Regions from separate parts of the Citricoccus parietis genome, predicted to be linked through region 3. Evidence: riboswitches for the same ligand, from Rfam matches in the RefSeq annotation. Region 3 holds a riboswitch; each other region holds the start of a gene.
What was found. A riboswitch is a leader RNA that binds a small molecule or an ion and turns the genes downstream of it on or off. The one in region 3 is predicted to bind S-adenosylmethionine.
Positions count from the first base shown of each region.

Region 1: another riboswitch for S-adenosylmethionine. It lies ahead of ACFFIO_RS16550 (flavin reductase family protein); the one in region 3 lies ahead of ACFFIO_RS04575 (acyl-CoA dehydrogenase family protein).
Region 2: another riboswitch for S-adenosylmethionine. It lies ahead of ACFFIO_RS13915 (LLM class flavin-dependent oxidoreductase); the one in region 3 lies ahead of ACFFIO_RS04575 (acyl-CoA dehydrogenase family protein).

Region 1 is NZ_JBHLWH010000047.1:79,715-89,761, reverse strand. Features, by position in the region: gene ACFFIO_RS16585 (MFS transporter) at 1-544, opposite strand, end outside; gene ACFFIO_RS16580 (MFS transporter) at 719-2,053, shown strand; gene ACFFIO_RS16575 (hypothetical protein) at 2,087-2,398, opposite strand; gene ACFFIO_RS16570 (Ig-like domain-containing protein) at 2,470-3,597, opposite strand; gene ACFFIO_RS16565 (aldo/keto reductase family protein) at 3,824-4,828, opposite strand; gene ACFFIO_RS16560 (cold-shock protein) at 4,956-5,159, opposite strand; gene ACFFIO_RS16555 (Hsp15 family ribosome-associated heat shock protein) at 5,420-5,896, opposite strand; gene ACFFIO_RS16550 (flavin reductase family protein) at 5,961-6,518, opposite strand; SAM riboswitch class IV at 6,592-6,711, opposite strand; gene hisD (histidinol dehydrogenase) at 6,844-8,151, opposite strand; gene ACFFIO_RS16540 (mechanosensitive ion channel domain-containing protein) at 8,255-9,871, shown strand; gene ACFFIO_RS16535 (zinc-binding dehydrogenase) at 9,894-10,047, opposite strand, start outside.
Region 2 is NZ_JBHLWH010000039.1:183,478-193,524, forward strand. Features, by position in the region: gene ACFFIO_RS13900 (acyl-CoA dehydrogenase family protein) at 1-837, shown strand, start outside; gene sigK (ECF RNA polymerase sigma factor SigK) at 1,035-1,631, shown strand; gene ACFFIO_RS13910 (anti-sigma factor) at 1,628-2,461, shown strand; SAM riboswitch class I at 2,528-2,619, shown strand; gene ACFFIO_RS13915 (LLM class flavin-dependent oxidoreductase) at 2,684-4,087, shown strand; gene ACFFIO_RS13920 (hypothetical protein) at 4,209-4,751, opposite strand; gene ACFFIO_RS13925 (winged helix DNA-binding domain-containing protein) at 4,956-6,053, shown strand; gene ACFFIO_RS13930 (NAD(P)-dependent malic enzyme) at 6,155-7,543, opposite strand; gene ACFFIO_RS13935 (HAD-IC family P-type ATPase) at 7,703-10,047, opposite strand, start outside.
Region 3 is NZ_JBHLWH010000013.1:123,376-133,422, forward strand. Features, by position in the region: gene ACFFIO_RS04560 (ABC transporter substrate-binding protein) at 1-1,015, opposite strand, end outside; gene ACFFIO_RS04565 (LLM class flavin-dependent oxidoreductase) at 1,066-2,487, opposite strand; gene ACFFIO_RS04570 (acyl-CoA dehydrogenase family protein) at 2,520-3,797, opposite strand; gene ACFFIO_RS04575 (acyl-CoA dehydrogenase family protein) at 3,794-5,167, opposite strand; SAM riboswitch class IV at 5,260-5,374, opposite strand; gene cynS (cyanase) at 5,539-5,988, opposite strand; gene ACFFIO_RS04585 (formate/nitrite transporter family protein) at 5,991-6,836, opposite strand; gene ACFFIO_RS04590 (MmcQ/YjbR family DNA-binding protein) at 6,975-7,424, opposite strand; gene ACFFIO_RS04595 (queuosine precursor transporter) at 7,471-8,169, opposite strand; gene ACFFIO_RS04600 (VOC family protein) at 8,589-9,611, shown strand; gene ACFFIO_RS04605 (hypothetical protein) at 9,631-10,047, shown strand, end outside.

The DNA.
Region 1 (10,047 bases), on a different contig from region 3:
CGAAACCGGTGCACACGATGAACAGGGAATCGAAGCCGAAGCGGTCGGTCAGCTGGAAGGCCAGCATCGGGCCGACCGCGGCGCCGATGTTCATGGACGTGCCGAACCAACCGGTGCCCTCACCGCGGCGGTGGGGCGGGATCATGCCCTGGACCGCGGTGGCCAGCACCGTGCTGGCCGCCCCGAACCCCAGACCGTGGATGAGCCGGACGGCGATCAGCAGGCCCAGGCTGTCGGCCGCCAGGTACAGGGCCGATGCGACCAGGAAGAGGGCCAGGGCGCAGATCAGGAGTCGCTTGCGTCCGATGAACTCCATGGCCTGGCCGGAGAACAACCGGGCCACCACGGCGCCCAGCACGAATGCGCTGACGGCCAATCCGGACATGACCTCGGAGGCTTGGAACTCGTTCACCGCGTAGAGCGCCATGGCCGTCACCAGCAGGTAGAACACCAGGGACAGGAACAGGTTGGTCGCGAAGGTGAGGATGAAGTTCCGGCTCCACAGCCGCTGCGGAGGCTGCGGGGTGCTGGATTCAGAGGACACGAAGGGACCGGCTTTCTGGGCTGCGGAGAGAACTGGGCGAAGGTCCCGGCGACGGCAGGGCCGTGGCGATTCTAGCCCTCGGGCCCCAGTCGGCGGTCGAGGAAGGCGCGGGGAGACGGGCAACGCAGGAGCGCGGGACGGAGGCAGGAGTGTGCGAGGACTACTCTGGAGATCATGGCAAACCGCGGAAACCTGACCTGGCTCTGGGTCATGATCGCCGCAGCCGTCCTCACGCAGACTGCCCTGAACCTGTTGCGGCCCGTCACGAGCTACAAGCTGTTGGCCTTGGGAGCCGGAGAGGCAACGGTCGGCTTGGCCACCGCTGCGTATGCCATCCTCCCGTTGGTGTTCGCGATGTCCCTGGGACGGCTCAGCAGCCGGCTGCCCACCCTGCGCGGCATGATCGCCCTGGGGGCGCTGGTGCTGGGGCTGGGCGGTGTCGGCCTGGCCTTCGGTTCCAACGTCGCCGTGCTGATGGTGTCCTCGGCCGTGCTCGGCATGGGCCATCTGCTGTTCACCATTGCGGGCCAGACCGTGATCGGCCGGCGTTCCGCCCCGGAGAACATGGACGCGGCGTTCGGGTGGTTCACCGCTGCCTTCTCCGTGGGACAGATGTCCGGACCGTTGATCTCCGGGCTGATCCTCGGCAACGCCACGCTCAGCGAGGCCACGCACAGCACGGCGTTCGCCGGCCGCATCGATGGGGCGTTATGGCTCGGTGCGGCCTGCTCCCTGCTCGCCGTGCCGGTGATGTACCTCATGCGGGCTGACGGCGGCCGCCGCTTCCGGCGCCTGCCCGCGGAGCCCACGGAGGAACCGGGGGACCGGGCCCATGGCTTGGGAGACGAGAACGGCGGGCCGGCGGGGCCGGCGTCGGACACCGAGACCTCCGTGGGTGCGGGTGAAGAGGGCGCGGCGGGGCCGGGAAAGCCCACGATGCTGGCCATCTGGCGGGTCCCCGGGATCCCCTCGCACATGATGGCGTCCCTGGCGCTGCTGGCGATGCTGGACATCCTCACGGCATTCATGCCCCTGGTCGGCGAAGCGGCCGGCGTCTCACCGTTCTGGGTGGGCATCCTGCTGGCCGTCCGCGGGGGAGCCTCGTTCCTGTCCAGGATCGTGCTGCCCTGGATGTCCAGCCGGTGGGAGCGGCACCACCTCGTGCTCGTGTCCCTGTTGGCTTCCGCCGTGGCTCTCGGATTCGTGCCGCCGGCCCTGGAAGGGTGGCACGCCATCTGGCTGGCGGTGGTGCTCATGGCCGCCGGCGGCTTCGCCCTCGGCATCGGGCAGCCGCTGACCATGTCCCTGGTGACCCAGGCGGTGCCCCCGACCTGGCGTGGGCCCGCCCTGGCGTTCCGGCTGGTCGGCAACCGGGTGGGGCAGGTGGCGATGCCGGTGGTGGCGGGCTTGGCTGCCGCACCCCTCGGGCCTGCCGGTGGCATCTGGTGCGCCTGCCTGATCCTGGCCGCTTCCGGCACGGAGCGACTGGTCTCCGGCCGGAAGCGCTAGCAGGTCGTGGACGCGAGCAGAGGTTGACCGGTTCTAGGCGGGGACGTCTGAGCCTTCCTCGTCCTCATCGTCGTCCCGGCCGGCCCACTCGGAGTCCTCATCCGGCTCGGCAGCGCCGCCGGAATCATCGGAGCTGCCCTCCTGGTAGTCCGGGACGCCGTTGTAGTCCGCGTCCCCGTCCAGCAGGAAGGTGTCCCGGCGCAGCGGGTCGATCGCATCCAGTGAATCCGGGTCATCGGAGGAACCGTGATCCGTGGTCCCGTCGCGGCCGTCAGCCGGCTGCTCCAGGTCGTTCTCGGGTTCTTCGATGAATTGCTGTTCCAGATCGTCTTCGTAGCGGGACAACTCGAACCTCCTGAATCTCGGGCGGCCCTCCGGCGGACAATCCGTCCGAACGGCCGCATCGTCCGGTCAGTCTAGTGCCGACGGCCGCCGCGCGGCAGAGCCGCCAGGGCCAGGGCGATGAGGGCGATCATCAAGAATCCCACCCCTGCGAACAGCCACAGGGTGGACCCGGTGTGAGCGGTCCGCTCGGCGGCGGCCACGGGCTCCGCGCTGCCAGTGCCCTCGGCGGCGTCAGTGCCGTCAGCAGCACTGCCGGTGCCGTCCCCACTGGGGAAGTTCCCGCCGCCGGGACGTGACGTCATGCCCGCGGAGATGCCCGCGATGAGCTTCTCGGCATCCGCCACGGCCCGGACCGGGCAGGCGATGGCGGTGTCCCTGATGATGTTGCTGAGCTTCTGTGCGCTGGGAGTCTCGGCCGCCGGTGCGGAGGGTGATTCGGTGCCGTCCGGTGTCTGACCGTCTGAAACACCGCTGCCGCCCGAGCTGTCGCCGCCCGCATCTCCGGGAGCTGAGCCGCTCGGGCTGGTGCCGATGCCGCCGTCTCCGTCGCTGGGAGTCCCGGTGGACGCACCGGTGGTCCGGCTCGAGCTGCTTGGCGTGGTCGGATTCCGGGTCGGTCCGGCGGTGGGGGCCGACGTCGGAGCCTGGGTCGGCGTGCCCGATTCGCTGGTCGGCTCGGGGTCAGGTTCCGGAGCGGAACTCGGGGGACTCGGCGTGGGGCTCGGGCTGGTCGCGGTGGGCGTCGGAGTGGGGGTCGGCGTGGGGCTCGGCCCGACCTGCACCAGGATCGAGATCTCGCACTCGGAGGTACCGCCCCGTCCATCGTCCGCGGTGACGGTGACACCGTCGTTGCCGTGGGTGTCGGTGGGTGCCGTGTATGTCACCACGTGACCATCGACCGAGGCCTCGCCGCCGAGCCAGGACGTCCCCGCGCTCAGGGTGACAGTGTCCCCGTCCGGGTCGAGGACATGGATACGCACGGACTCGGTGTCTCCGGTTTGGGTGACGAGACCGGGACAGTCGATCTCGGGAGGCTGATTGCCCTCGGGGGAGGGTGAGGACGAGGACCCGGATGGCGAGGGGGCCGGGGCCGCCGGCTGCGTGGGACCCAGGGAGTCGCTGGGCGAGGGCATCGGGGTGGCCTGGGCGGTTCCGACCAGTCCGGTCAGCACCATGAGGGTGCCGGCTACGGTGGCCACCGAGCGTCCAAGGAGCGGGAAAGCTCGACTCGTGGAGGTGTGGCCAGGAGAACATCCTGCCTTGGTGGTCATGCTCCGCCCCCGTCGGTTGGCACTTGACCCCGTGTTGCCCGCCCCGTCGAGCAGAACGGGCAACACCGGCTAACTGTGATCATACCGTGATATATCCGGAAGTCCACATCACGGAAGCGTCACAGTCAGCGGAATGATGAGTGCCACGGAGAGGTCAGGCGGCGCGGCCCTCCGGGACGGACACGAGTGAGGGGTCATCCGTGACGACATGGCCGATGGCCGCGTCGATGGCACCGAGCGTCGCCTCGTCCAGGGTGAGGTCCAGTGCCTTGACGTTCTCGGCGATCTGATCGGGGCGGGAGGCTCCGACCAGGGCGCCGGCGACATTGGGGTTGGACAGGACCCAGGCGATGGCGAGCTGACCCATGGTGGCGCCGAGCCCGTCCGCGATGGGGCGCAGCTTCTGGACGGCAGTCAGGACCTCGTCCGTCATCTTGCTGGCCATCGAACGCGCTCCGCCCTTCTCATCCGCACCGCGGGATCCTTCCGGAGCCTGCTGTCCGGGCAGGTACTTGCCGGTGAGGATGCCGCCGGCCATGGGGGACCAGACGATCTGGGACAGTCCGAGGTCCTCACAGGCTGGGACGACCTCGGATTCGATGACGCGCCACAGCATGGAGTACTGGGGCTGGCTGGAGATGAGCTGGAATCCGAGCTGGGCGGCCATGGCGTGGGCTTCGCGGATCTTGTCCGCCGGCCATTCGGAGACGCCGATATAGAGGGCCTTGCCGGCGCGGACGATGTCTGCGAACGCCTGCATGGTCTCCTCCAGCGGGGTCTCCACGTCGAAGCGGTGGGCCTGGTAGAGGTCCACGTAGTCCATGCCCAGGCGCTGAAGGGATCCGTTGATGGACTCCATGATGTGCTTGCGGGAGAGGCCGGTGTCATTGTGGCCCTTGGGGCCGGTGGGCCAGTAGACCTTGGTGAACACCTCGAGGGATTCCCGGCGTTCGCTCTTCAGGGCCTCACCCAGGACGCTCTCCGCCTTGGTGTTCGCGTAGGCGTCCGCCGTGTCGAAACTGGTGATGCCCTGTGCCAGGGCCTCCTTGACGCAGGCATGGGCCGTCTCGTTCTCGACCTGAGAGCCGTGGGTGAGCCAGTTGCCGTAGATGATCTCTGAGATCTTGAGCCCGCTGTGGCCCAGGTAACGAAATTTCATGGTTGTACCCTAGACCGGATTCCGCTCCAGTGGTGTGCTGACATGGCGCGTTGGTCACAGCAGAACGGCCACCGTCCCCGAGGGGAGGGTGGCCGTTCAGGAGCCTGAAGGATTCAGGCGAGCTCGATCAGAGCGGGCGGACTGCAGCAGCCTGCATGCCCTTGGGGCCCTGCTGGGACTCGAACTCGACCTTCTGGTCTTCCTGCAGTTCGCGGAAGCCATTGCCCTCGATGGCGGAGAAGTGAACGAAGATGTCAGCGGACTGGTCGTCCGGGGAGATGAAGCCGTAGCCCTTCTCTGCGTTGAACCACTTGACGGTACCGGTAGCCATGATGGGCCCTTTCCTGAGGTTGTAAACCCGTCGGTCTTCCAACGGGGGCGAAGCGGCGTGTGCGAAACCGCTTCCTACAACGCCCCGAGCGGCCCGAGGGCCAACCGGTCCGCAGTGGTGACGGACTTACTGCTACTACTACTTCTGCGTCACATAATACGGGAGAAACCGCGGAACAGAAGCCCTCAATTTCCGCTGTGGGCATTCTTTTCCCGGTGTTCATCTGAGTCCATCGTCGGTCCGGCAGCTCACTCAAGAGTTCACTCGAGATCGAGGCCGCGATCGAGGCCGGGCTCTGCGTCAGACTCAGTGGCGGCACGGCCGCGGAGCCGGTCCAGCTGGCGCCGGTCTCGCTTGGTGGGCCGGCCTGCACCCCGGTCTCGGCGGGGCACGGCCAGCAGTTCCCGGGGCACGGGTTCCGGGGAGTGATCGAGGTAGTGGCGTACCGCCTCCGGAGCGCCGACCCGCTTGGCCACCAGGCCGGTGACCTCGAGGATCCGCTCACGTCCGGGCAGGCGCAACCGGATGGTGTCGCCCGGCTTGACCGGTTGGGCGGCCTTGGCCGGCTGCCCGTTGAGGCGGACGTGACCGGCCCGGCACGCCGTGGTGGCGGCCGAACGGGTCTTGTACATGCGCACGCCCCAGAGCCAGGCATCCAAGCGGACCGAGCCGGCCGGCGTCGTGCTCACGCCTGCGCCCGAACCTGGACGCCGCGCGGACGGGGTGGCGGAAGGCATGCCGGACATCCTACCTCCGGACCGGACGCCGGCCCCGAGGAACGCTGTGAGGAAGGACGTGAGGCTACTGGTTGCCCTCGGCGGTGCGCAGATTGCGGAAGGCCGAGCGGTGGAACACGATCGGCTCGTGCTCTGCGGAGTGGTCGTGCACGCCGTGCACCTCGAGCAGGACCATGGTGTGGTCACCGGCGGGCAGCTCGGAGTAGACGGTGGTGTCCAGCCACAGGGCGGCGCCGTCCAGGAAGATCGCGCCCTCATCCGTGGACCGGATGTCCAGGCCGGCGAAGCGGTCCCCCTCCTTGGAGGCGAGCTGACGGCAGACGTCGGTGTGGTCCTCGCCGAGGATGGAGATCCCGATCCGCTCGGCCTGCTTCAGCCGGGGCCAGGTGCGGGAGGTGTTCTGTACGGCGAAGGAGACCAGCGCCGGCTCCAGGGAGACCCCGACGGTGAAGGAGGAGGCCACGAGGCCCTCCTTCGCACCGTTGGCGACGCCGGCGAGCGCCGCCACGCCGGAGGGGAAGTGGGAGAAGGCCGAGCGAAGAGTCGGCGTGGACAGATCTCGGTCGAGGTCAGTGTGGAGCTCGGGGGTCTGCTGCAGGTCGTGGGTAGCCAGGGCGGTCATGGTGGGTCCTCCGTCCGAAGGCGCATCTGCACGGCGGCACGCCACGGGAACGTCCCGATCGGCACCAGCAGAAACGCGGTACTTGCCTGCCGGGGCATCCGGTAGGCCGAATCCTCACCTGGAGCACCCCACTACTGCGTGAAGAGGGTTGCCGTCCCGCAAGCCAGGGCTGTAACAGCGGGAACTCGTGATTCTGGGTCCAGACTAACGACGGACTTCCGGAGCGGTCAAAGGGTTTCTCAGACTATGAACCCCCGTGACCTTCGCCCGCCCCCGCCCCGCCCCGCACCCGGGGCGCAGCAGTCGCGGAGGATCAGGCAGCAGGTCAGCGGAATCGCAGGGAGACGGCCTCACCGTGGGCCGGCAGCCCCTCCGCCGTGGACAGGGAGGAGATCTTGGTGTCCAGTTCCTTCAGCCCCGTCTCCGTGTAGCGGATGAGCTGTTGCAGGCGCAGGAAGCTCACCGTGTTCAGCCCGGAGGAGTAGCGGGCGGAGCCGCCGGTGGGCAGCACGTGGTTGGAGCCGGAGGAGTAGTCGCCCAGCGGCACGGGCGAATGCGGGCCCACGAACACGGCGCCGGCATTGGTCACCCGGCGGGCCGTCTGCAGGGGGTTCACGGTGTGGACCTCGAGGTGCTCGGCGGCGTAGGCGTCGGCCACGGCCAGCGCCTCGTCCAGGGTCCCCACGAGCAGGATCCCGGACTGCGGGCCGCCCAGGGCCTGGCGGATCTGCTCCTCGTGGAGACTTCCCGGCACCTGCCTCTCGATCTCGGCCGCCACGTCGCGGGCCAGCTCGGGTGAGGTGGTGATGAGCACGGAGCCGGCCATGGGATCGTGCTCGGCCTGGCTGATGAGGTCGGCGGCGACCCACCGGGCGTCGGCGGTGCCGTCGGCCAGCACGGCGATCTCGGTCGGCCCGGCCTCCGCATCGATGCCGATGGTGCCGAGCAGGGCGCGCTTGGCGGCGGCCACGAAGATGTTGCCCGGCCCCGTGACCATGTCGACGGGGGCACACACTCGGGCGCCGTCGTCGTCCGCCACCCCGTAGGCGAACATGGCCACCGCCTGGGCGCCGCCCGCGGCGTAGACCTCGTCCACGCCGAGCAGGGCGCAGGCCGCGAGGATGACGGGGTGCGGCAGGCCGCCGAAGTCCTTCTGCGGCGGGGAGGCGACCGCGAGGGAGGCGACGCCGGCGACCTGGGCCGGGACGACGTTCATGACCACGGAGGAGGGGTAGACGGCACGACCGCCCGGAACGTAGAGGCCCACGCGGTTCACCGGGACCCAGCGGTTCTCGACGACGGCCCCCTCCCCGAGCTCCACCTCGGACCCCGCGGGGACCTGGGCGGCGTGCACCTTCCGGGCGCGGTCGATGGACTCCTCGAGGGCGGAGCGGACCTCCGGGTCCAGCGACTCGAGCGCCTCGGTGAGCTTCTCGGCCGGCACCGCCAACGACGGCGGCCGGATCCCGTCGAACTGCTCCCCGAGATCCAGCACGGCCCGGGCCCCCTCGGTACGCACGCGGTCCAGGATCGGCATCACCTTCGGTACGGCGGCGGCCACGTCGATCTCGGCGCGGGGGAGCACCGTGGCGGGATCGTAGGTGCGGCCGCGCAGGTCCGTGGTGGCAAGCATGGGATGGCTCCTGAGGCTCCGAGGGATCGGCTGGTTCCGGTGGTCCAGCGTCCATTCTCCCCCCGTTCAGGAACGACTGAGGACCAGATGACAGACTGGGGCCATGCCGAGTTCGTCCTTCTTCACCGACCTGTTCACCGCTCCGCCCTCCACCGTCCTCGCGTCCGGGGCGGGGCTGGACTCCGAGTCGACGGCCGAGCCGAGCGGATCCCCGGAGAACATGCAGGACAGCGTCCGCGAGGGGGCCGAAGGCGCCGTCGACTCGCTCGGACCGTTCTGGGGGATGCTCTCCACGGTGGCGATCTCCGTGGCGTTCGCGCTGGCCGTACTGGTGGTCGCCTGGCTGCTGGTCAACGCCCTGCTGCGCCGCAAGCCACAGCTGCGCAACCAGGTCGCCCGGTGCCGGGTCCCGGTGGCGGTCGCGGCGGTGCTGCTGGCGGTGCGGATCGCCCTCGGGCTGACCGCCTCCACCTACGCCTGGTTCAACGGCGTGAACTTCCTGCTGATGGCCGGCATCATCGGCTGCCTCGCCTGGCTGGCGCTGCGGGTGGTGCGGATCGTCGAGGAGCGGTTGCTCGGCAAGTACGCCTCGGAAGGCGTGGATGACCGCCGTGACCGCAAGATCCGCACCCAGACCGTGCTGCTGCGGCGGGTGATCCAGGCCGCCGTCATCGTCATCGCCGTGTCCATCATCCTGCTGACCATCCCGCAGGTCCGCGCCGTGGGCGCCGGGCTGCTGGCCTCGGCCGGCGTGATCTCCGTGGTGGCCGGCCTCGCCGTGCAGTCCACCCTGACCAACGTGTTCGCCGGCATCCAGCTGGCCTTCACCGATGCGATCCGCGTGGGAGACGTGGTGACCGCGGACGGGGTCTACGGCACCATCGAGGACATCACCCTCTCCTACGTGGTGGTCAAGATCTGGGACGGGCGCCGCGTGATCTACCCCTCCAGCCACTTCACCACCACGCCGTTCGAGAACTGGACGCGCACCGGGTCCGCCCTGTCCGGGACCGTGGAGATCGACGTGGACTGGCGGGTTCCGGTGGACGCCACCCGAGAGCGCCTCAAGGCGCTGCTGGAGTCCACCGAGCTCTGGGACGGCAAGGACAGCACCATCCAGGTGAGTGAGGCCCTGGGCGGGACCGTGAAGCTCTGGGTGGCGGTCTCCGCCCGCAACGCCGGCGACCTGTGGGACCTGCGTTGCCTGGTGCGGGAGGACCTCGTCAACTTCCTGCGCAGCGAGCACCCCGAGGCGATCTACGCTCAGCGCTTCGCCGAGACGCCCGTGCAGGCGCCCAGCCTCGCGCCCGTCGGCGCCGAACCCGGGGCAGTCAACCCCGGTGCAGGCGAGTCCGGCACGGGGGTGCCGGCGGGACAGGACCACGACGGCGGCGCGTCCGCTGGTACGTCCGGCCGCCAGCCGCGGACACCCACCAGCCCCTTGCCACAGGTCGATCCCGTCACGGGCCAGCAGTCGACCACCGGGGCCACCGCAGCCGTCACGGGCTCCACGCCCCTGACCCGGTCCAGCGACGACTCCACGGTGTTCACCGGTTCCATCACCGCGGTGGAACGCAACCGCGAGTTCGCCGGCCCGGGCGAGGCGGCCTTCGCCGAACGGAAGGAGAAGTCCGCCGAAGCCGCTGACTCTGAGGGTGTGGATCCCGAGACGGCTGACGCCGAGGGCCGGGAGCCCGAGGAGAGCACTCGGCGGCTCTAGCCCGAGGAGGAGGCCCTGGTGGCTAGAAGGTCACCACAGTGCGCAGCCGCTGCACGTCGGTCCTGCGGAACTCCGCTGCCAACTGGTCTGCGGCGATGGGTCCGTCCAGAAGATGCTCCCAGGGCAGGGTACGCCCGGCCGCTCCCAGGAAGTCGACCGCCTCCTGCAGGTGGCGT
Region 2 (10,047 bases), on a different contig from region 3:
CTGGACCCCAGCGTGTCCCGCGCTGTCCGGCGCAAGGTCCTGCCCCGCCCCACCGGATCCCAGCGTGCCAGATTCCAGGACACGACGCCGGCCGCCGGCTCGGGCGGCCGGGGCGGCCCCCAGCGGGCCGACGTCGCGCTCGCCGTGGTGCGGGTGCGGCAACCGCGGATCACGGTGAAGGACGATTGGGACGGCTTCGGCCAGCGACTCACCGGGACGGGGACCATGGAGTTCCACGGGGCCGGCGTCGAGGAGCTGCTGGCGCTGCCGCCGGCCGACGGGCCGGTCCCGCTGCACCACGAGTCCACCCTGATGGCGTTGCTGGCTGGCATCGGACGGGCCGCGCTGCGCGACGGCGTGGAGCAGACCCGGCGGCGGAGACGCTCGCCGAACACCGGGGGCGGACTGACCCCGCGCGAGGACGACCAGCTGCTGGGGATCATCGGCGAGCTCTCCGCCCAGCAGGCCACCGCCGAGGAGCTCGTGCGCGCCGCCGGGCGGGACCTGGATGCGGCACTGGCACTCGCCGCCGTCGGGCTGGAGCAGCCGGAAGGCGACGGCGCCGCGGACGAGGCGATGCACCGCGCCGCCCTGACGGCCCACCGGGCTCATGTGATGGTGCCGAAGCTGGTGCTGGACACGTGCACGCGGATCTTCGACACGCTCGGTGCCTCCGCCACCAGCACGGACCTGCAGCTGGACCGGCACTGGCGCAACGCCCGGACCATCGCCAGCCACGATCCGGCCGTGTTCATGGCCCGGATGGTGGGCGATTGGGAGGTCAACGGGACGCGCACCGTGCCCTACCTCCAGACCGGCACCACCGACGAGGCCTGAAGCCGACCCATCCGCAGGGCCGTCGGCTCCGAACACCAGACAGCACCCGGCGGTCGAGCAGGCCACCGGACCGACCACCACCGGACCAACACCGGGCCAGCACAGGAGGAGCCATGCGGATGAAGAGACCACCCATATTGAGCGACGCCCCTGACAGGTAAGCCGATCCTGGCCCCTTGCCCGGTTAGGGTGGATCCATGACGAGCACTGCAGGCACCGGACCCGGCCGCAGTGCCGCGCGCGAGCGGAACGCCCACCTGGTGGGCCTGCTCCAGCGCAGTGCCACTGGAGACCAGGAGGCCTTTGCCGCGTTCTATGATGCCGTGGCCCCCTCGGCCTACGGCCTGGCGCGGAAGATCGTGCGTGACGCCGACCTCGCGGCCGACGTCACGCAGGAGGCCCTCGTGGACGTGTGGCGCTCCGCCGAGCGCTTCAACCCTGACCGCGGATCCGTGGTCGGGTGGGTCTGCTCGATCACCCACCGCCGGGCCGTCGACCTGATCCGTTCCACCCAGTCCGGCCGGGACCGGGAGGAACGGGCCGGAGTGGCCGGGTTCGAGCGGGACCGGGACGACGTTTCCGAGGCCGTGGAGTCGGCGGAGGACCGGGAGCGCGTGACGGAATGCCTCGGCACGCTGACCGGCCTGGAGTACGAGGCCGTGACGCAGGCCTACTACGGCGGGCTGACCTACCGGCAGGTCGCTGAACGACTCGGGGCCAAACTGGCCACCGTGAAATCCCGGATGCGCAGTGCGCTCCAACGACTACAGGACTGTTTGGGGGTGGGAGCATGACGAACGGAAACGAGAACGAGATCAAGAACGAGTTCGACGCGGAGTTGCTCGCCGCCTGGGCCCTGGACGCCGTGGACGAGGACGATCGCCGCGCCATCGAGCAGCAGCTCGGCTCAGACCCTGAGCTCCGTGCCCGGGCCGATGCCCTCAACAGCACCGTTGCCCGCCTGGCGGTGAGCACACCGGCCGAGCCTCCCGCCGACCTGCGGGACCGTGTCCTCTCGGCCGTGGCCGGGACCGGTCAGGACGCGCGGCCTGCCGCGGACGGCGACGCCTCGCCCGCAGCGGGATCCGGCACTACCGGCTCCGGCGTCGGCACCGAGCGAGCCGGCGTCGCCGATCTGGACGGCCACCGTGCCCGACGCCGGCCGACCGCGCGCCGCTGGTGGGTGGGGGCGGTCTCGGCCGCCGCGGCCGCCGCCGTCGCCGTGGCCGTGGTGGTGAGTCAGCCGTGGGCGCCCACGGGCGGCGTGACCGAGGGCGACCAGCTCACGGCGATCGAGCAGATCCTGCAGGTGGACGGGGCCGAACGGCTGGAGTCCCCGGTGACCGGCGGCGGTGAGGTCGAGGTGGCCCGCGCCCCGTCCGGTGAGACCGTGCTGGCCGCGCGGGGCCTGCCGGCTCCCGCCGAGGGCCGCGACTACCAGATGTGGACCATCCAGGGCGAGGCGGCGCCCCAGCCGGCCGGGTTGCTGGAGGTCCAGGATGGCCTCGCCCTCGTGCGGATGCAGGACGTTCCGGCGGACGCGGCGCTCGCCGTCACCGTGGAACCGGCCGGCGGGTCCGAGGCACCGACCACGGATCCGATCGTGGTCCTCGCCTCGAGCTGACACGCCGGGTGACTCCGCGTGAACCCCGGTTGGGGTCGCGACCGAAGGTGTGGTGGAATCGATGGGTACCCATCCAGAGCGGCTGAGAGATCTGGCTCGATGACGCCGCAGCAACCACCGGGCAACCGGACAGGTGCTACCGCCAGGACCGATGGAAGGAGCACCACCGTGTCTGTCCCCAGCAACGAGAACGCCCATGGATCGAACGATCTCCCGGAGGGCGTGCCCACCACCGCCACCGGCAAGCGCGAGATCCTCTTCAATGCCTTCGACATGAACTGCGTGGCCCACCAGTCACCGGGCCTGTGGCGCCACCCCGAGGACCGCGCCCGCGACTACAACACCCTGGGCTACTGGACCGGATTGGCCCAGACCCTGGAACGGGGCCTGTTCGACGGCCTGTTCATCGCCGACGTGCTCGGGCCCTATGACGTCTACGGGGCCTCGGACGAGGCCACGCTCAAGGCCGGCACCCAGGTCCCGGTCAACGACCCGATGCTCGTGGTCCCGCCGATGGCGGCCGTCACGAAGAACCTGACCTTCGGGGTCACCGCCGGCACCGCCTACGAGCACCCCTACCCGTTCGCCCGCCGCCTGGCCACCCTGGACCACCTGACCGAGGGCCGCGTGGGCTGGAACGTGGTGACCGGCTACCTGCCCTCCGCCGCCATCAACATGGGCCAGGAAGACCAGATGGAGCACGACGAGCGGTACAACCACGCCGACGAATACCTCGATGTGGTGTACAAGCTCCTCGAGAGCTCCTGGGAGGACGACGCGGTCGTCAACGACAAGGAGTCCGGGGTCTTCATCGACCCGTCCAAGGTCCACCGGATCGAACACGAGGGCACCTACTTCAAGACCCCCGGCATCGCCTTCACCGAGCCCAGCCCGCAGCGCACCCCGGTGATCTACCAGGCCGGCGCCTCCACCCGCGGCCGGGCCTTCGCCGGCAAGCACGCCGAGGCCGTGTTCATCAACTCGCCCACGGATGACCTGATCAAGGGCACCACCGCGAAGATCCGCCAGGCGTTGGTCGAGGCCGGGCGCGATCCCTACGACGTCCGCGTGATGTCCATGCAGACCATCGTCACCGGCGCCACCGACGAGGAGGCCCAGGCCAAGTACCAAGACCTGCTGCAGTACATCGACGTGGAGGGTGGCCTCGTGCTGATGTCCGGCTGGATGGGCATCAACCTGGCCGAGTTCGAGCTCGACGAGCCGATTGGGGACGTGAAGTCCAACGCGATCCAGTCCGCCGTGGAGACCTTCAAGAAGGCCTCCGGCGACGACTCGATCGAGTGGACCGTCCGCAAGCTCGCGGAGTGGTGCGGCGTGGGCGGCTTCGGCCCGGTCATCATCGGTTCCGGTGAGACTGTGGCCCGGGAACTGGCGCGAATCCAGGACGAGACCGACGTGGACGGCTTCAACCTCGCCTACCACATCACCCCGGGCACCTTCGAGGATGTCGTCGAGTATGTGGTCCCGGAGCTGCAGCAGCTCGGTCGCTACAAGACCGAGTACGCCGAGGGCACCATGCGCCACAAACTCTTCGGGCGTGGCGACCACCTGCCGCAGAACCACTACGGCTCCGGGTTCGCACTGCGGAACCGCGCGCACGCCTGAGGCTGCGGGCCGGCGTCGGGCCGATTGTCAGCCCGGGACCGTGGCGGCAACCGGGTATGCAGGAACCCCGGCCCCCTGAAGCGGGGACCGGGGTTCCGGTGCGTGGTGGGACGGTGCCGGATCAGTAGCGTCCGGGTCCGCCGCCCTCGGTCTCGAGGGACTGGGACGGATCGGAGACCACGTCTCCGGAGGCGTCCTTGACGTTGGTGTTCCCGCTCGAGGCATTCGCATCGGAGCCGGTCGCCGGGGTGTCGGAATCCTTGGTGACGGACTGGTCACCGGAGGCGTGCTTGCCGGCGGACTTGTCTGCGGCATCGGAGGCCTTGTCCGCCAGCCCCTGGGCGGCGTTGGCCCCCTTCTCGGTGGCCGAGTGGGCGGCGGCGTTGGCCTTGTCCGCCTTCTCCGCCAGGTTCGGCGCCTTGTCCTTCAGGGCGTCCGTGGCCTTGTCCGCCAGGCCAGCCGCCTTGTCCGCCATCACGGGGGCCTGGTCCTTGACGGCACTGGTGGCCTTCTGGGTGGCCTTCTGCACCTGGTCCTGGGTCTTCGGGTCGTTCCAGAAGCTCTGCGCGTTCTTGGCGAACTTGTCGAGGTTCTTTCGTCCTTCGCGACTGCCCAGGAGATATCCGAGGGCCGCGCCGATGCCGAGGGTGATCAATCGTTTCATGTCGTCTCCTTTGTGGCGTCTGCCCGTGGCGGGGTGACCGCTCGGGTATGTCCCGAGTCTTCACCGCGGGCGGAGCCAGGTCAATCGGTGCACAGCCGGGCACCGGGGGATTCACAGCCTTTCCTCAGGCATGGTGCCGACAACAGCGGCAGTCGGCGCAGTCCTAGGGCTCCGTGGCACACTGTCCCCAGCGAAGGAGGGGGCATGCTGATTCTCAGCTCCGAACAGGTGGCGCGGATGCGGTTGATCTCCCAGGGGCTGATCGATCCGCTGCCCACTGCCGCCGAGGCGGCGCGATGGCTGACGTGCACCCAGGGCCAGGACTACCCGGGCTCCACCGTGTCCCTGGCCCTGCGCAGCGTGGACCGCTCCACCGCAGCGGTCCGCGAGGTCTACGATGCGGGGAGCATCGTCCGGTCCTGGCCGATGCGCGGCACCCTGTTCGCCGTGGCGGCCGAGGACCTCGGCTGGATCCTGGACCTCACTGCGGGCCAGACGTTGAAGGCGAGCGAACGGCGCCGCCGGGAGCTCGGTCTGGACGCGGACGTGCTCGACCGGGCCGAGTCAGCCGCCCTTCAAGCCCTGGCAGGTCCGGGACTGACCCGTTCGGAGCTCCTGGACCGGTTCACCCAGGAGGGCTTGTCAGTGGATGAGGGACGCGGGTACCACCTGATCTTCTTCCTCGCCCTGCGCGGGGTGCTGTGTTTCGGCCCCACCGAGGGGCGGGAACAACGCATCGTCCTGGCCACGGAGTGGATCGCCTCCGGTCAAGCCTCTGGTCGAATGCGTGGCCGGACGCCAGGCCGGAAGCCGGGCCGGGAGGACGGCGTCCGCGAACTGCTGCTGCGTTACCTGCGCTCCCACGGCCCGGCCACCGTGGAGGACTTCTGCTGGTGGTCCAAGATCGGCAAGACCCAGGCCCGGGCTGCACTGGCGGACCTTCAGCCGGACCTGCTGCCCGCGGACGTGGACGGGCGGAAGCACTGGATGGTCCCGGACCTGCCGGACCGGCACGCAGAGCGGGCCCGGGCCACCGCCGCGCCGGTCCTGCTGCCCGGGTTCGATGAGATCGTCCTCGGCTACCAGGACCGTTCCGCGGTGCTGACGAGGGATGAGGAGACGCTCGTGGTCCCCGGACGCAATGGGGTGTTCAAGGGCACGGTGCTGCATCGCGGCCACGCCGTGGGGACCTGGAAGAGGTCCACCCGGCGCGGCCAGCCTGTCGAGGTCACGGCGTTCGGAGAGCTGCCCGGCCCGGTGGCCAGGGCGGTCCCCCGTCTCAGCGCCGCGCTGCCGGCCTGACGCCGTCGGGCACCGGTCGGCACCGGTCAGGACGACCGGTCGGACACCGCGGGCCCCGGCCGGAAGAACCGGCCGGGGCCCGCGCGTCGGGAAAAGGGCGCTCAGCCCCGCGGGGTGGCGACCTCGGCCACGGCCGCGGCCACCCGGAGGGAGACCTCCGGGTCGAAGACCGAGGGGATGATGAAGCTCGGGTTCAGCTCCTCGTCCGTGATGGTCCCCGCGATGGCCTCGGCGGCGACGACCAGCATCTCGTCGGTGATGTCCGAGGCCCCGGCGTCCAGCAGGCCGCGGAAGAAGCCGGGGAAGGCCAGCACGTTGTTGATCTGGTTCGGGAAGTCCGAGCGGCCGGTGGCCACGATCGCGGCGTGCTTCGACGCGATGGCCGGGTGCACCTCCGGATCCGGGTTGGACATGGCGAACACGATCGAGTCCTCATTCATGGCTGCCACATCGGCCTCGTCCAGCAGGTCCGGGGCGGAGACGCCGATGAACACGTCGCGACCGACCACAGCCTCCTTGAGGGAGCCGGAGAATCCCTCCTCATTCGTGTTGTCCGCGAGCCACTGGCGGTTGGCGTCGGCATGCTGGGAGCCGCGCTCGATGATCCCGGCCCGGCCGGCGGCCACGATGTGGCGGGCCCCGGAGGCCTTCAGGAGCCGGATGATGGCGGTGCCGGCCGCGCCGACCCCGGCGACGGCGATCTTGACGTCCTCGATCTTCTTGCCGGTGAGCTTCAGGGCGTTGGTGAGGGCTGCCTGGACCACGATCGCGGTGCCGTGCTGGTCATCATGGAACACGGGGATGTCCAGTTCCTCGCGCAGCCGGGCCTCGATCTCGAAGCAGCGCGGGGCGGAGATGTCCTCGAGGTTGATGCCGCCATAGGCCGGGGCGATGGCCTTGACGATGCTGATGATCTCCTCGGTGTCCTTGGTGTCCAGCGCCACCGGCCAGGCATCCACGCCGGCGAACTGCTTGAACAGGGCCGCCTTGCCCTCCATGACGGGCATGGCGGCCTCGGGGCCGATGTCCCCCAGGCCGAGGACGGCGGTCCCGTCCGTCACCACGGCCACCGTGTTCTTCTTGATGGTGTACAGGCGGGCCAGCTCCTTGTCCTCCGCGATCGCTTTGCAGACGCGGGCCACGCCCGGGGTGTAGGCCCGGGAGAGATCGTCCCGGGTGCGCAGCGGCACGCGCAGGGTGGTCTCGATCTTGCCGCCCTCGTGCAGCTGGAAGGTCTGGTCCGTGACCTCATGGACGGTGATGCCCTCGAGGGCGTCCACGGCCTCGCGGACGCGATCGGCATGGGCCGCGTCCACCGTGTCACAGCCGACGGCCACGGTCATGAACCGGTGGTGCGACTCGATCACGTCCAGGCCGGTCACGGCGGCACCGGTGCCGGCCACGGCCGTGGCGATGTCAGAGGTCGCGGTGAAGGAGACGGGGGTCTCGACGCGCAGGGAAATGGAATAGCCGGGGCTGGGTGCTGCCATGGGGATGCTCCTTGGAATCGGGATCCGAACGGTTGCTGGACGGGTCGCCAACATCGCGGCCGCAGCGGCACGGCCGGCAAGATACAGAGTGTAGCGGCGGACGGCTTCTACCCCGCAGTACGCGGCGTAATGTTCGCCCTCGTCCGCAGGTTCAGGACGTCACGGTGAGGTGGCCGACGCGGCGTGGCGCCGACGGTGGAACTGGTGGATTCCCTCGAGCAGGACGCAGGCGACCGCACCGATCGTCACGGCGGCGAGGGCCAGGTCCACTGGCGGGATCTCGAACTGGTGGAACTCCCGGGACGCGGGGATCAGGAGCACGAGCAGCAGCAGGGCGTACATCGCGGCCACGAGGAACAGCTTCCACTTCGTCAGGGGCCGGGAGATGAGGTTCAGCACCCACAGGCCCATGAGCGTCAGGGTGATCACGGAGGCGGTCTGCACCTGTTGCAGGGACACCTCTCCCACGGCGCCGGCCGGCCCCGTGGCGTCGCCCGAGAAGCCGGCGAACCAGCGCGCGTACCCATTGACGGCCAGCAGCCCGGCGAGGATGACGAGGCCGGAGGGGATCGCGAACCGCAGGGCGCGTCCGAGGAACCCGGGGACGTAACGGCGCTGGTTCGGCACCAGGGCCAGGAAGAAGGTCGGCAGGCCGATCATGAGGAAATCGACGGTGGAGGCCTGGCGCGGCAGCAGCGGGTACTGCCACGCCAGCAGGGAGAAGACCACACCGAACAGCACGGCATAGGCCGTCTTCGTCAGGTACATGTGCGCCAGCTGCTCCATGTTGGCGATGACTTGCCGGCCCTCTGCCAGCACCGAGGGCAGGCGGGAGAACCTGCTGTCCAGCAGCACCATGCGGGAGACCGCCTTGGTGGCCGGCGCCCCGTTGCCCATCGCGATCCCCAGGTCCGCCGTCTTCAGGGCCAGGGCATCGTTGATGCCGTCCCCGGTCATGGCCACCACGTGGCCGTCCTGCTGCAGAGCGGTGACCATCCCCTTCTTCTGCTCGGGGGAGACCCGGCCGAAGACGGAGTGCTCTTGCAGCACCACCCGGCGCTCCTCCGGATCGGAGGGCAGGTTCCGGGCGTCATAACCGTCCCCCTGGACGTCCATGCCGACCTCGCGGGCCACCGCTGCGACGGTCCGGGGATGGTCACCGGAGATGACCTTCAGCTCGACGTCCTGCGCGCGGAAGTACTCGAGGGTCTCACGGGCGTCATCGCGCACCTTTTCGCGGAAGGTCAGCAGAGCCACGGCCTCCAGCGCGGGCGGCAGGTCCCGGCCCGTATCAAACCAGTTCCCGATGCCGGCCGGTTCCGTGGAGCGGCACAGCACCATGGTGCGCAGCCCGCGGCTGGTGGTCTCATCGCACAGCGCCTCGATGTGCGCGCGCCGGTCCGCCTCGAGGCCGCTGCCGGACGCCGGGAGCAGGACCTCCGGGGCACCCAGGACCCAGGCCCCGTGCACCGCATCGCCGGGCGGGACATCCCCGCCGGCGCCGGTGTCGGCGTCGCGCAGGGGTGCGGGGCCGAAGGCCACGGCGGACCAGCGCCGCTCCGAGGCGAAGGCCACCTGGTCCGTGGGTGCCACGGTGGGCAGCGTGGGGTAGGCCTCCGCGAGGGCCAGGGCGGTGGGGTTGGCGTTCGCGTCGGCGCCGAACCAGCCCAGGACCAGTGCCCCGGCGGAACGGAGATCGGTCAGGCCGGCTGGGCCGGGGGTGAGGTCTGTGGAGCCGTCGAAGACGATCCGCCCCTCGGTGAGGGTGCCCGTCTTGTCCAGGCACACAGTGTCCACCCGGGCCAGGATCTCGACCGCCGGCTGCTCCTGGATGAGCACCTCCTGACGGGCCAGCTTGAGGGCGGCCACCGCGAAGGAGATGGTGGTCATCAGGGCCAGGCCCTGTGGGATCATCGAGGTGATCGCGGCGACGGAGGCGACCACGGCTGGTTCGATCGCGTCCTGCTCCAGGGCACGTGTCCAGCCGCCCACGGCCTGGACCTGTCCGTTGACGATCAGCGCGGCGATGGGCACCAGCGCGATCGTCAGCCAGGTGGCCACCGTGTCCAGCGCGCCACGGAGCTCGGAGGGGATCTTGGAGAACCGGCGGGCCTCGGTGGCCAGTCGCGAGGCATGGGAGTCCGGCCCGACGGCCGTGACCCGGAACAGGCCCGTCCCGGAGAGGACGGCGGAGCCGGAGAGCACGGCATCACCGGGGCGTTTGCCCACCGCGTCGGCCTCGCCGGTGAGCAGGGACTCGTCGATGTCCAGGCCGTCGGAGGACAGCACCACCCCGTCCGCGGGGACCTGGTCGCCGCGGCGCAGCACCACGGCGTCGTCCAGCACGATCTCCTCGAGCCGCACGGGGTGCTCGGTGCCGTCGCGGAGCACGTGGGCGGCGTCCTGGTGGAGCAGGGCGATGGCATCGAGCTTGCGCTTGGCCGAGTACTCCTGGATCACGCCGATGACCACATTGGCCACGGCGGCCAGGCAGAACACGAGGT
Region 3 (10,047 bases):
CGGTGAAGATGCCCCGTTCGGTGTTCAGGTTGATGACCACGGGCCGGCCGGGGGTGATGTACTGCGTGAAGTCATACCGCTGGCGCGCCTCGGCGATGTTGACGGCGGGGATCTCACCGATCGCGTCCATCTCTCCGGCGAGCAGCGAGCCGTAGCGCGAGGTGCCGTCTGGGACGATGTTCCAGCGGACGCCCTCCAGGTGGGCCGGGCCCTGGTGCCGCGCGTTCTCCGGCGCCCAGTCATAGTCCTCATTGCGCTCGAACTCGATGTACTCGCCCCGCTTCCAGTCCTTGACCGTGAAGGGGCCGGAGCCGATCGGTTCGGTGCAGTTCTCCTCGACCGTCCGGGTCTGCAGCGCCGTCGGCGACTGCAGGCCGAAGTACGACTGCGAGATGGTGGACAGGAACGGGGCGAACGGGGCGGAGAGGTGGATCTCCACCGTGTCAGCATCCACCACCTCGGAGTGGTCGTAGAACCCGCCCAGGTGGGCCGCCGCGGTGCCATTGCCGCCGTCCATCCAGTAGTCGAAGTTGTAGGCCACGGCCTCCGCGTCCAACCGTGTGCCGTCCGTGAAGTGGACGTCATCCCGCAGGTTCAGCGTCCAGACCAACTGGTCCTCGGAGACCTCCCAGTCCGTGGCGATCCACGGCACCACGGACCCGTCCTCGGTGGCCGAGACGAGATTGTCCAGCACCTGGCGGGCCGTGAAGTTCTCCTGGATCCAGCCGCCGAAGATGCAGTTGGGCTCCTGGAGGTGCCCGTACTCGAGGACGCCGCCCTGGACCGGTTCCGTGGCGGAGCCGGTCAGTGCTGCCTGCTCCTGCGGGCCCGCGGCCCCGGACGAGCAGGAGGACAGTGCCACGGCCGACCCCACGGCCAGGGCGAGACCGACGGTGAGGGCGCCCGGCCGGCGTCGTGCCGTGGTTCTGGTTCTGGTCCTGGCCGTGGTGGTGGCCGTCTGGTCGTCCGGACCGCGCCGGTTTTCGGGCGCGTTCGGGGAGGGTGGGGTGTTCATGGGGTTCCTTTCGGGCCGCTGGGCGGCTCTCGTGGCCGGGAGGCGCGGGGTCAGGCGCCGGCGGGCACGGCGTTCTCCAGGCGGGCGAAGGCTCCGCGGTACTGGGCCGCCGGGTGGGTTTCGGGGAGCCGGTCGCGGCCGAAGAGCTTCTGGCGCAGGGTGCCCGGGGCGTACTCGGACTGGGCCAGGCCGCGTGCGCGCAGCACCGGCAGGACCTTGTCCGCGAACTCCTCGAAGGAGCCGGGGATGACCCAGTTGATGACGTTGATGCCGTCCACGCCGGCCGCCTGCCACTGCTCCAGCTGGTCGGCGATCTGCTCCGGGGTGCCGACGATGCGGTTGTTGCGGTGGCTGCGCCAGGCGATGTCAGCCACCACGGGCTCGCGGTCCGTGATGGCCTTGGAGGTCCACTCGGCGAAGCCCTTCTGGGTGTTGGTCTCCAGGTCCTTCAGCGGGGTCTCGGGCGGATAGACCCGGCCGTCCGGGTCCACGAGGGCGGCATGGGCCAGGTAGCCGTCCACGGACGCGTACTGCTCGTACTCCTCCAGCTTGCGCTGAGCCTCCTCCTCGGTGTCCCCGATGACGAAGCTCACGCCCTGGTAGAACGTGATGTCCTCCGGGGACCGTCCGGCCTCGACGGCGCGGCGCCGGGTGTCCTCGATCTGCTGGCGGGCCACGTCCGGGGTGGCGGCGACGATGAACACGGCCTCGGCGTTCCGGGCGGCGAACTCACGTCCGGAGGCGGAGGAACCGGCCTGGAACAGCACCGGGGTGCGCTGCGGGGACGGAGACGGCAGGTGCGGGCCCTCCACCGAGTAGCGCTCGCCCACGTGGTGGATCTTGTGCACCTTCTCCGGATCCGAGTACCGCGAGCCCTGGCGGTCCTTGACCACGGCGTCCTCGTCCCAGGAACCCTCCCACAGCTTGTAGGTGACGTCGATGTACTCCTCGGCCCAGCGGTAGCGCTCGGCGTGGTCGGTCAGCCGCGGCAGGCCGAAGTTGCGCGAGCCGTTGTCCTGCGTGCCCGTGACGATGTTCCAGGCGATGCGGCCGCCGGAGATGTGGTCCAGCGTGGAGAGTTGGCGGGCGAACTGGAACGGGTGGGACTGGAACACGTTCGAGGTGGTGGCCAGGCCGATGTGCTCGGTGACCACGGCGAGCGCCCCGAGCAGCACGGTCGGATCGTTGGAGGGAATCTGCAGGCCCTCGTTGACGTACACGGAGTAGTCCGCGTCGGCATCGCCGTAGTGGCCCACCACGTCCGCGAAGAACATCGCGTCGAATTTGGCTGCCTCCAGGGTCTTCGCGAGGTTGATCCACGTGTTGACGTCCGTGAACTCGGTCTGGCCGGCATCCTCTCGGCGCCACTGGCCGTGGTGGATGTGGCTGGTGGTGTTCATGACGAACGCATTAAACCGAAGGGGGCGTAGGGGGCGCGGGGCGGTGTGGGAGGGGGTGTTCTCGGTGCTCATGGTGTCTCCTGGATGCTGATCGGGGTTCGGGTTCACTGCGCGTTCGGCACGGAGCCGATGCGGTAGGAACGGGCTGGCGGGGTGGCGTTGACCTCCCAGTCCCCGATGAGGCGGGACCGGTAGATCAGGGGGTTGTGGTTGGCCAGCACGCGGGCGTTGCGCCAATGCCGGTCCAGCCGCTTCGACTGGCTCAGGGCCGAGGCGCCGCCCACCTCGAACAGGTGGGTGGCCGCGGCCAGGACGTTCTTCGCGATGACCTGCTGGGCCTGGTAGACGCGGATGTAGAGGGCGTTGACGTCCTCCTCCGGCAGGGCCTCACCGGAGGCCTCCCGTTCGAGGATGCCGCCCAGCGCGGAGACCACGGAGTCGAAGGCGGCCCGCGCGGCGAACGCGGCGGAGGAGAGCTCACCGACCACCTGCAGCACCTGGGCGTCGTCCCGCGGCAGGTCCGCGGTCCCATGGCTGAAGGACCGACGCCGGCCGCGGACGTACTCGCTGACGTCCCGCACGATGGCCTCGGCGATGCCGGTCAACGCCGCGAGGTGCAGGAACTGCCAGCTGGCCTGGCCGGTGGCAACACGGGTGCCGTCATCCAGGCCGCCGGCGTAGACCTCCTCGGCCTCGACCGGCGTGTTCTCGAACACCGTGGTGCCGGAGGCGGTGAGTTGCTGGCCGAAGCCGTCCCAGTCGTCCAGCCTCGTGATCCCGGGGGCGTTCACGGACACCGTGGCGGCGATCTCCTCACCGTGGGCGTCCACGGCCGCCACGATGATCCAGTCGGCGTAGAGCGTGCCGGTGGAGTAGTACTTGGTGCCGTTGAGCCGCCAGGTGCCCTCGGAGTCTTGGGCCAGCGTGGTGGTCCCCTCCCCCACGGCGTTGTTGATCTCCGTGACGGCGTTGCCGACCACGGCCCCGTCCCCGAGGCGGCGCAGCCACCGGTCCCGGAACACCGGATCCGGGTGCCCCAGCACGTTCTCCTGGTTGATCAGGTGCGCACGCAGGGCCTGGACCAGGTTCGAGTCCGCCGCCGCCAGCTCCACGATCAGCCGTGCCTGCTCCGCGAAGGAGAGTCCGGCACCGCCGTACTCCACCGGCACCCGCAGAGAGGTGAACCCCGCCGCGGCCAGCCGCCGGACGGCGTCGCGGTCGATGATGTGCTCGGCCTCCCGTTCGGCGGCACTGTCCGCGATGGCGGCGAACACCGGAGCCATCCGCTCCCGGACGGCACGGTAGGCCTGACCGGACGATTCAGTCCCGGTGGAGGCGGCGGTGGAGAGCGCGGTGGCGCGCTCGGTGGTGGTGGTCATCATGCTCCTTCGGTGGTGGATGGGGTGGCGGCCTCCGCGGCGGCGGAGTTGCGGGCCGTGGAATGGAACGGCGGGATGGCGCCGTTGATCCGGTAGTCGCCCACGGCCTGGGTGCGGTAGATCAGCGGGGTGTGGCTGGCGATCGTCCGGGCGTTGAGCCAGTGCTGGTGCAGCTGCCGGCTGGCATCCGTGGCCGAGGCCCCGCCGGACTCGAAGATCTGGTTGGTGGCCTCCAGGATCAGATCGGACACCACGAGCGACGCCTCGGACAGCGCGATGTTGGCCCGGGCATGCGCCTGGACCACCACCGGGTCCTCCAGGTCGGTATGGCCCCGGACCTGGAGGAACGACTCCTCCACCACGGCCGCGGCGCCCCGCACGATGTGCCGGGCCGAGCCCACCTTGGCGGACACGGCACCGATGACCTGGTGCACCAGCGGGTCCTCCGCCGGCGTCTCCGCCGTCGCGTGGTCATAGGTGCGACGCCGGCCGCGGACGAACGCGGTGATCTCGGCCAGCGCGGTGCTGCCGATCCCCGCCTGGGTGGCCGCCAGCACGATCCACAGGACGGTGTAGGCCAGCACGCCCGTGGGGACGTTGAACTCCTGCGTCCGCTGGGCCCGCACGGGAACGTGGTCCAGGGTGGTGGTGCCGGAGGCGGTGAGCCGCTGGCCGAAGCCGTTCCAGTCGTCGATGCGCTGCACGCCGGGATCACGGGCGTCGATGATCGCGAAGACCGGGCCGTCCTCCTCGAGCCCGGGCCGGACCGCGGAGACCAGCAGGTAATCGGCGAAGATCGCCCCGGTGGAGTAGAACTTGTCACCCGTCAGGCGGGCCACCTCCGTGGTGCCCGTGGCGGCGGCCGACTGCACGGTGTCCAGGTCGGCGTCGATCCAGTGCACCGGGCGCCGGCCCGCGGACGGCGGCAGCTCCACCAGGGCGTTGCCGAAGATCCTCCCGGCCGCCACCCCGGCCAGCCACCACTCGGAGACCGCGCCCTGGGACTCGTTCTCGTGCTGCTCGGTGAACATGAAGTGCCCGTGCAGCGCCTGGGGCAGGTTGGAGTCGGCGGCGGCGAGATCCACCAGCAGATCGGCCAGTTGCGGCAGGCTCGCCCCGATGCCCCCGTGGTCGCGGCCGAGCCGCACCCGGGTGAACCCCGCGCCGCGGAGATGTTCAATGGCAGCGAACGCCAGCTCGTGATCCTGCTCGCGCTGTGCCGATCCCGCCGCGATGGCCGCAAAGACCGGCGCAAAGTGCGCGCTGAGCTGGGCGTCCGTCGGTCCCGAGGGGCCGATGGCTGCCCGCAGCTCCTCGAAGGTGGGCAGTCTGGTCAGCGCGGAGCGGTGTTCGAGGTGGGTGGTGTCCGTCATGGGTGTCCCCATCAGCCATGGCACACCGGAATGGCGTTGGCCCGGAACACGGCGTCATCGGGGCCCTGCGGCCGGGACACGCATTCACGGTGGTGCCGTACTTGCCCCGCGGTGGTCCCCGGAGGCCGAATCATCACCTGGAGCACCCCACTACGGTGAGAGGGTTGCCGTCCGGCCAGCCAGGGCTTAGCACCGGATCTCGTGATTCTGTTCTCGACCCTAGGCAGTCAGCTCGTGGCCGCCAAGCCTCGGGTCATGTTCAGCGGCCTGACGTCATCTGCGACCGGTTCCGTGCCGATGTGCCGCACCGATGGCTGCAGGCCGCCCCAGATGACGGTCTGTGACGGCCGGTGACGGACGGGACATTCCGGTCACCAGCGGTAGTCCAGGAACTTGCCGTCCAAGGTGATGACCACGCGGTCGCCATCCGGATCGGCACGGCGGTCGAGGTTGACCTTGAAATTGATGGCGCTCATGATGCCGTCCCCGAACTCCTCGTGGATCAACGCCTTCAGCGCCGGCCCGTAGACCGACATGGCCTCCATCAGCCGGTAGATCGTGGGATCGTTCATCACGGCCGGGTCGCTGCCCCTGTTCGGCTGCTGCTGCAGGCTCTCGGCCACGTCGTCGCCCAGACCGAGCATCTCGACGACGACGCCGGCCTGGGCTGCGGTCATCGGGTGCTGTCCCAGCAGCGCGGCCGTGGTCCACACCGGGGCGGCGCCGAGGGCGCCGGCGAGGTCCGCCCAGGTGAGGCCGGCACGGATGCGGGCCGCGTCGACGAGATCGGCAGCGTGCGCCTTGGGCATGATCGGGTCCATGGTCAGCGGCTCACGACGTGGTCGGACAGGGTCGGCAGCTTCGGCTGACGCTTAGCCCCCGTGCGGTAGTGGGTGGCGTAGAGGGTCAGGCCCACGAAGGAGAGGCCACCCACGAGGTTGCCGAGCACGGTGGGGATCTCGTTCCAGACGAGGTAGTCCATGATGGAGAACTCACCGCCCAGCATGAGTCCGGCCGGGAAGAGGAACATGTTGACGATGGAGTGCTCGAATCCCATGTAGAAGAAGAGCATGACCGGCATCCACATGATCAGTGCCTTGCCCACGACGTCCTTGGCCAGGAAGGCGGCGACCACACCGGTCGAGACCATCCAGTTGCAGAGCACGCCACGGATGAAGAGGGTCAGCATGCCGCCCGCTCCGTATTCGGCGTACCCCACCGTCCTCCCCTCGCCGATCGAGCCGATCTGCTGGGCCACCTCGTTCGGCGGGGTCTGGAAGCCGTAGGTCATGGTCACCACCATCATGATGGCCACGAGGAATGCTCCGGCGAAGTTGCCGACGAAGACCAGGCCCCAGTTGCGCAGCAGACCGCCGATGGTCACGCCGGGCCTCTTGTCGATCCACGCCAGCGGGACCAGGGTGAAGACACCGGTGAGCAGGTCGAATCCGAGCAGGTAGATCAGGATGAAGCCGACCGGGAACAGCAACGCACCCACGAGTGCGTTGCCGGTCTGCACGGTGACGGTGATGGCGAACGCGGCGGCGAGGGCCAGGATGGCACCGGCCATGAACGAGCGGATCAGGGTGTCCCGGGTGGACATGAAGACCTTGGACTCACCAGCGTCCACCATGTGCTTCACGAAGTCTGGCGGGCTGACATAGGACATGTGACATCACTCCAAGGGCGAGGGGCCGGGCATACCCCCAACCTAGGAAGAGTGCGTTTCTGCGGTGTTTCCGTCCCTGCACGGGGCCGCGAAATCTCCCTCACTCCCCCGGCGGGATGCGGTGAGATGCCCCTGCGCTCAATCCCGGCGAGGAAGCTCCCTGACCAGCTTCACCGCTGCGGTGAGCCGGTAGCTCGTCTCGAGCCACTCGGCGATCTCATCCCATCCTTCGTCCTGGGCCGGATCGAGTCCGTCCAGGTCGATGCCGAACCAGCCCGCGGGCCCCAGATAGGCCGGGCGGAAGGCCCGTGGATCCTGCTCCAGGAACGAGACGTCGGCCTCCTCGGGTCTGATCACCACCGCCTGCGGGTGCTGGACGTAGGCGTCCCCGGCGGCGGTCGAACCGGATCGTTCCTGGGCGCTGCCCGTGTCCTTGACCGAGGCCCCGTAGTAGGCGAAGACCTTCTGGGTGAAGAACGCCGGCCTCCCGTGGGAGACCTTCATGTCCGCCGCCGGGAGGGCCAAGGCCAAGGCGCGGACGCGCTGGAAGTGGCGGTCGCCGTCGTCGTACATCTGCGGGTGGGCCATCGGCCCAGTTTCCCCGGTGATCGAGGCCGCGTGAAGTCTCGGCCCCCTAGGCCCCGGGAACCGCGGCGTAGGCCGGCTCGGCCTTCTTGACCCGGCCGATGACCCACATGGTCACCGGGGACAGGACGATCTCGACGACGGACTTGAACACGAAGCCCACCAGCACATAGTTGAGGAACGTCGGCAGGTCCGTGATGCCGATGACGCCGGCGGCGATGGAGCAGAACACGAGGGTGTCCAGGAACTCGCCGACCAGGGTGGAGGCCGCCAGCCGGCCGAAGAGCAGGCGTTCGCCGGAGCGGCGCTTGAGGCGGACCATGAGCCAGGAGTTGGCGAGCTGGCCGATGAGGAAGCCAAGCAGGGAGGCGAGCACGATCAGGGGCACGGGCGCCAGGGTGCGGACGAGCGCGTCCTCGCCGTCGTACCACTCGGCGCCGGGCAGGGCGATGATGACCCAGAAGCAGAGCGCGGAGAAGACCGAGAGGGCGAACGTGGTGACGATGGCGCGCCGGGAGGCCTTGAATCCGTAGACCTCGGAGACCACGTCCCCGATGATGTACGCCAACGGGAAGAGGAAGAACCCGCCGTCCGTGACGATGGGCCCGAAGGTCACGCCCTTGGAGGCTCCGAGGTTGGACAGGATCAGCACGACGGCCATGACCGCCGTGAAGATGGCATAGAGGCCGGTGCCGGTGGGGGCGAAACGGGCGGGGGCGTGCTGAGGGGCAGGTGCGGAAGAGTTCACGTGGGGTCCTTGGGCGGTGGTTCGCCGAGGCCTCCGCCCCAGGGCGGGGTGGCGATCGGCTGTATTAACACTCACTGTGGTCCGGACGCGGCGACTGACGGCCTCAACGGCCCCGCGCTCACCCGCTGCCCCGGGTGGCGTTCGAACGACCCCTTATTCTTCCATATCCGCGCTGGTCGAGAGTGCTCGGTCCTACTGGATGATCATGGCGTCCAGGTCGGGTTCCTGGTCGATGACCCCGTACTTCACAGCCCAGCTCGCCGAAGGCCCGGAGCTACTGGCGGCGAGCGCCACGATGGAGTCGAATACCTATGACCGTAGCCATAGCCCCGCAAACTGTCTATGATTTTGTTGACAATCTTGTTCAATATCCGTGAAGCACGATCCGAGCAGCACCGCGTCCCCACAGGAGCCCGTCCATGACCGAACGCATCCGCGACATCGCCCACCTGTCCACCGTCGAGCTGTACACCCCGAAGTTCGAGGAGTCGCTCTGGTTCTTCCGAGACCTGCTGGCCATGCGCGAGGTCGGCCGCACCACGGAGAACGGTGGCGAGGTCGCCTACCTGCACTGCTGGGACGACTACGAGCCCTACTCCATCAAGCTCACCGAGAAGGAGCACGCCGGCGTCGGCCGCGTGGGCTGGCGCGCCCACAGCCCGGAGGCCCTGGAACGCACCGTGGCCCGCATCGAGGCGACCGGGCTCGGGGAGGGCTGGGTGGACGGCGAGCAGGGCCGCGGGCGCACCTACCGATACCAGAACCCGGACCGGCACCTGATGGAGGTCTACTTCGACACCCAGTGGTACGAGGCCACGGATGAGGACCGACCGGCACTGAAGAACCAGGCATCCAAGTTCCCCGGTTTCGGCGCCAACGCCCGCCGCCTGGACCACATCAACTACCTCACCGCGGACATGGCCGGCGTGTGCGAGTTCTCCGAGAAGGTGATGGGCGGCTACACCACCGAGTTCATCCAGCTCAACGACGGTGACGTGGGTGCCCACTGGTACACCTTCGGCCAGAAGTCCTACGACATGGTCTACTCGGACGACTGGACTGGCACGCCCGGGCGCCTCCACCACGTCGCCTTCGCCTCCGATACGCGCGAGGACATCCTCAAAGCCGCGGACATCTTCCTGGAGAACGGCATCTTCATCGAGTACGGCCCTTACAAGCACGCCATCCAGCAGGGCTTCTTCCTCTACGTGTGGGAGCCGGGCGGCAACCGCATCGAACTGGCCAACCAGGGCTCGCGCCTGATCCTGGCCCCGGACTGGAAGCCGGTCGGCTGGACCCAGGAGGAGCGCGCCAAGGGTCAGGCCTGGGGTATGAAGACCATCCCGACGTTCCACACCCACGGCACCCCGGTGGTGGAGGACGCGGACTCCGCGGCGAACCCGCATGAGGCACCGAAGCAGGACCAGGGCCTGGAGTCCTGACCTCACGTATTCTCGGGTCATGCCCCAGAACTTCGGTTGGTTCGCGTATGCGCCCCGGTCAGGATCCACTTTCGCCCCGAGCGCCAAGGCGGTCCTGTACCAGGACTCCAACGTCTCACCCCGTCGGCTGGCCGCATCACGCTGCTTCGCCGCAGCCTCGGCCGTGGCCTTCGGGGGGCTGACACTCGTCGAGCCCCGCAGCCTGGGACTCGGGGCGAAGGCTGCCTACCGGATCACGACGGCGGCGCTCACCGGCGCGTACACCGCCGCCACCCTGCCCGTCGGGACCACGGTGGGGATGCCCGCTCGCTACACCGACGGGCCGCGCGGACATTCGATCCCCCTGGTCGACATCGGGCGCGGTTCGGCGGCGCTGGCCGCCGGCGGCCTCTCCCTGGGCCTGGCCGAACCGCTCGAGGCACTGGACACCCGCATC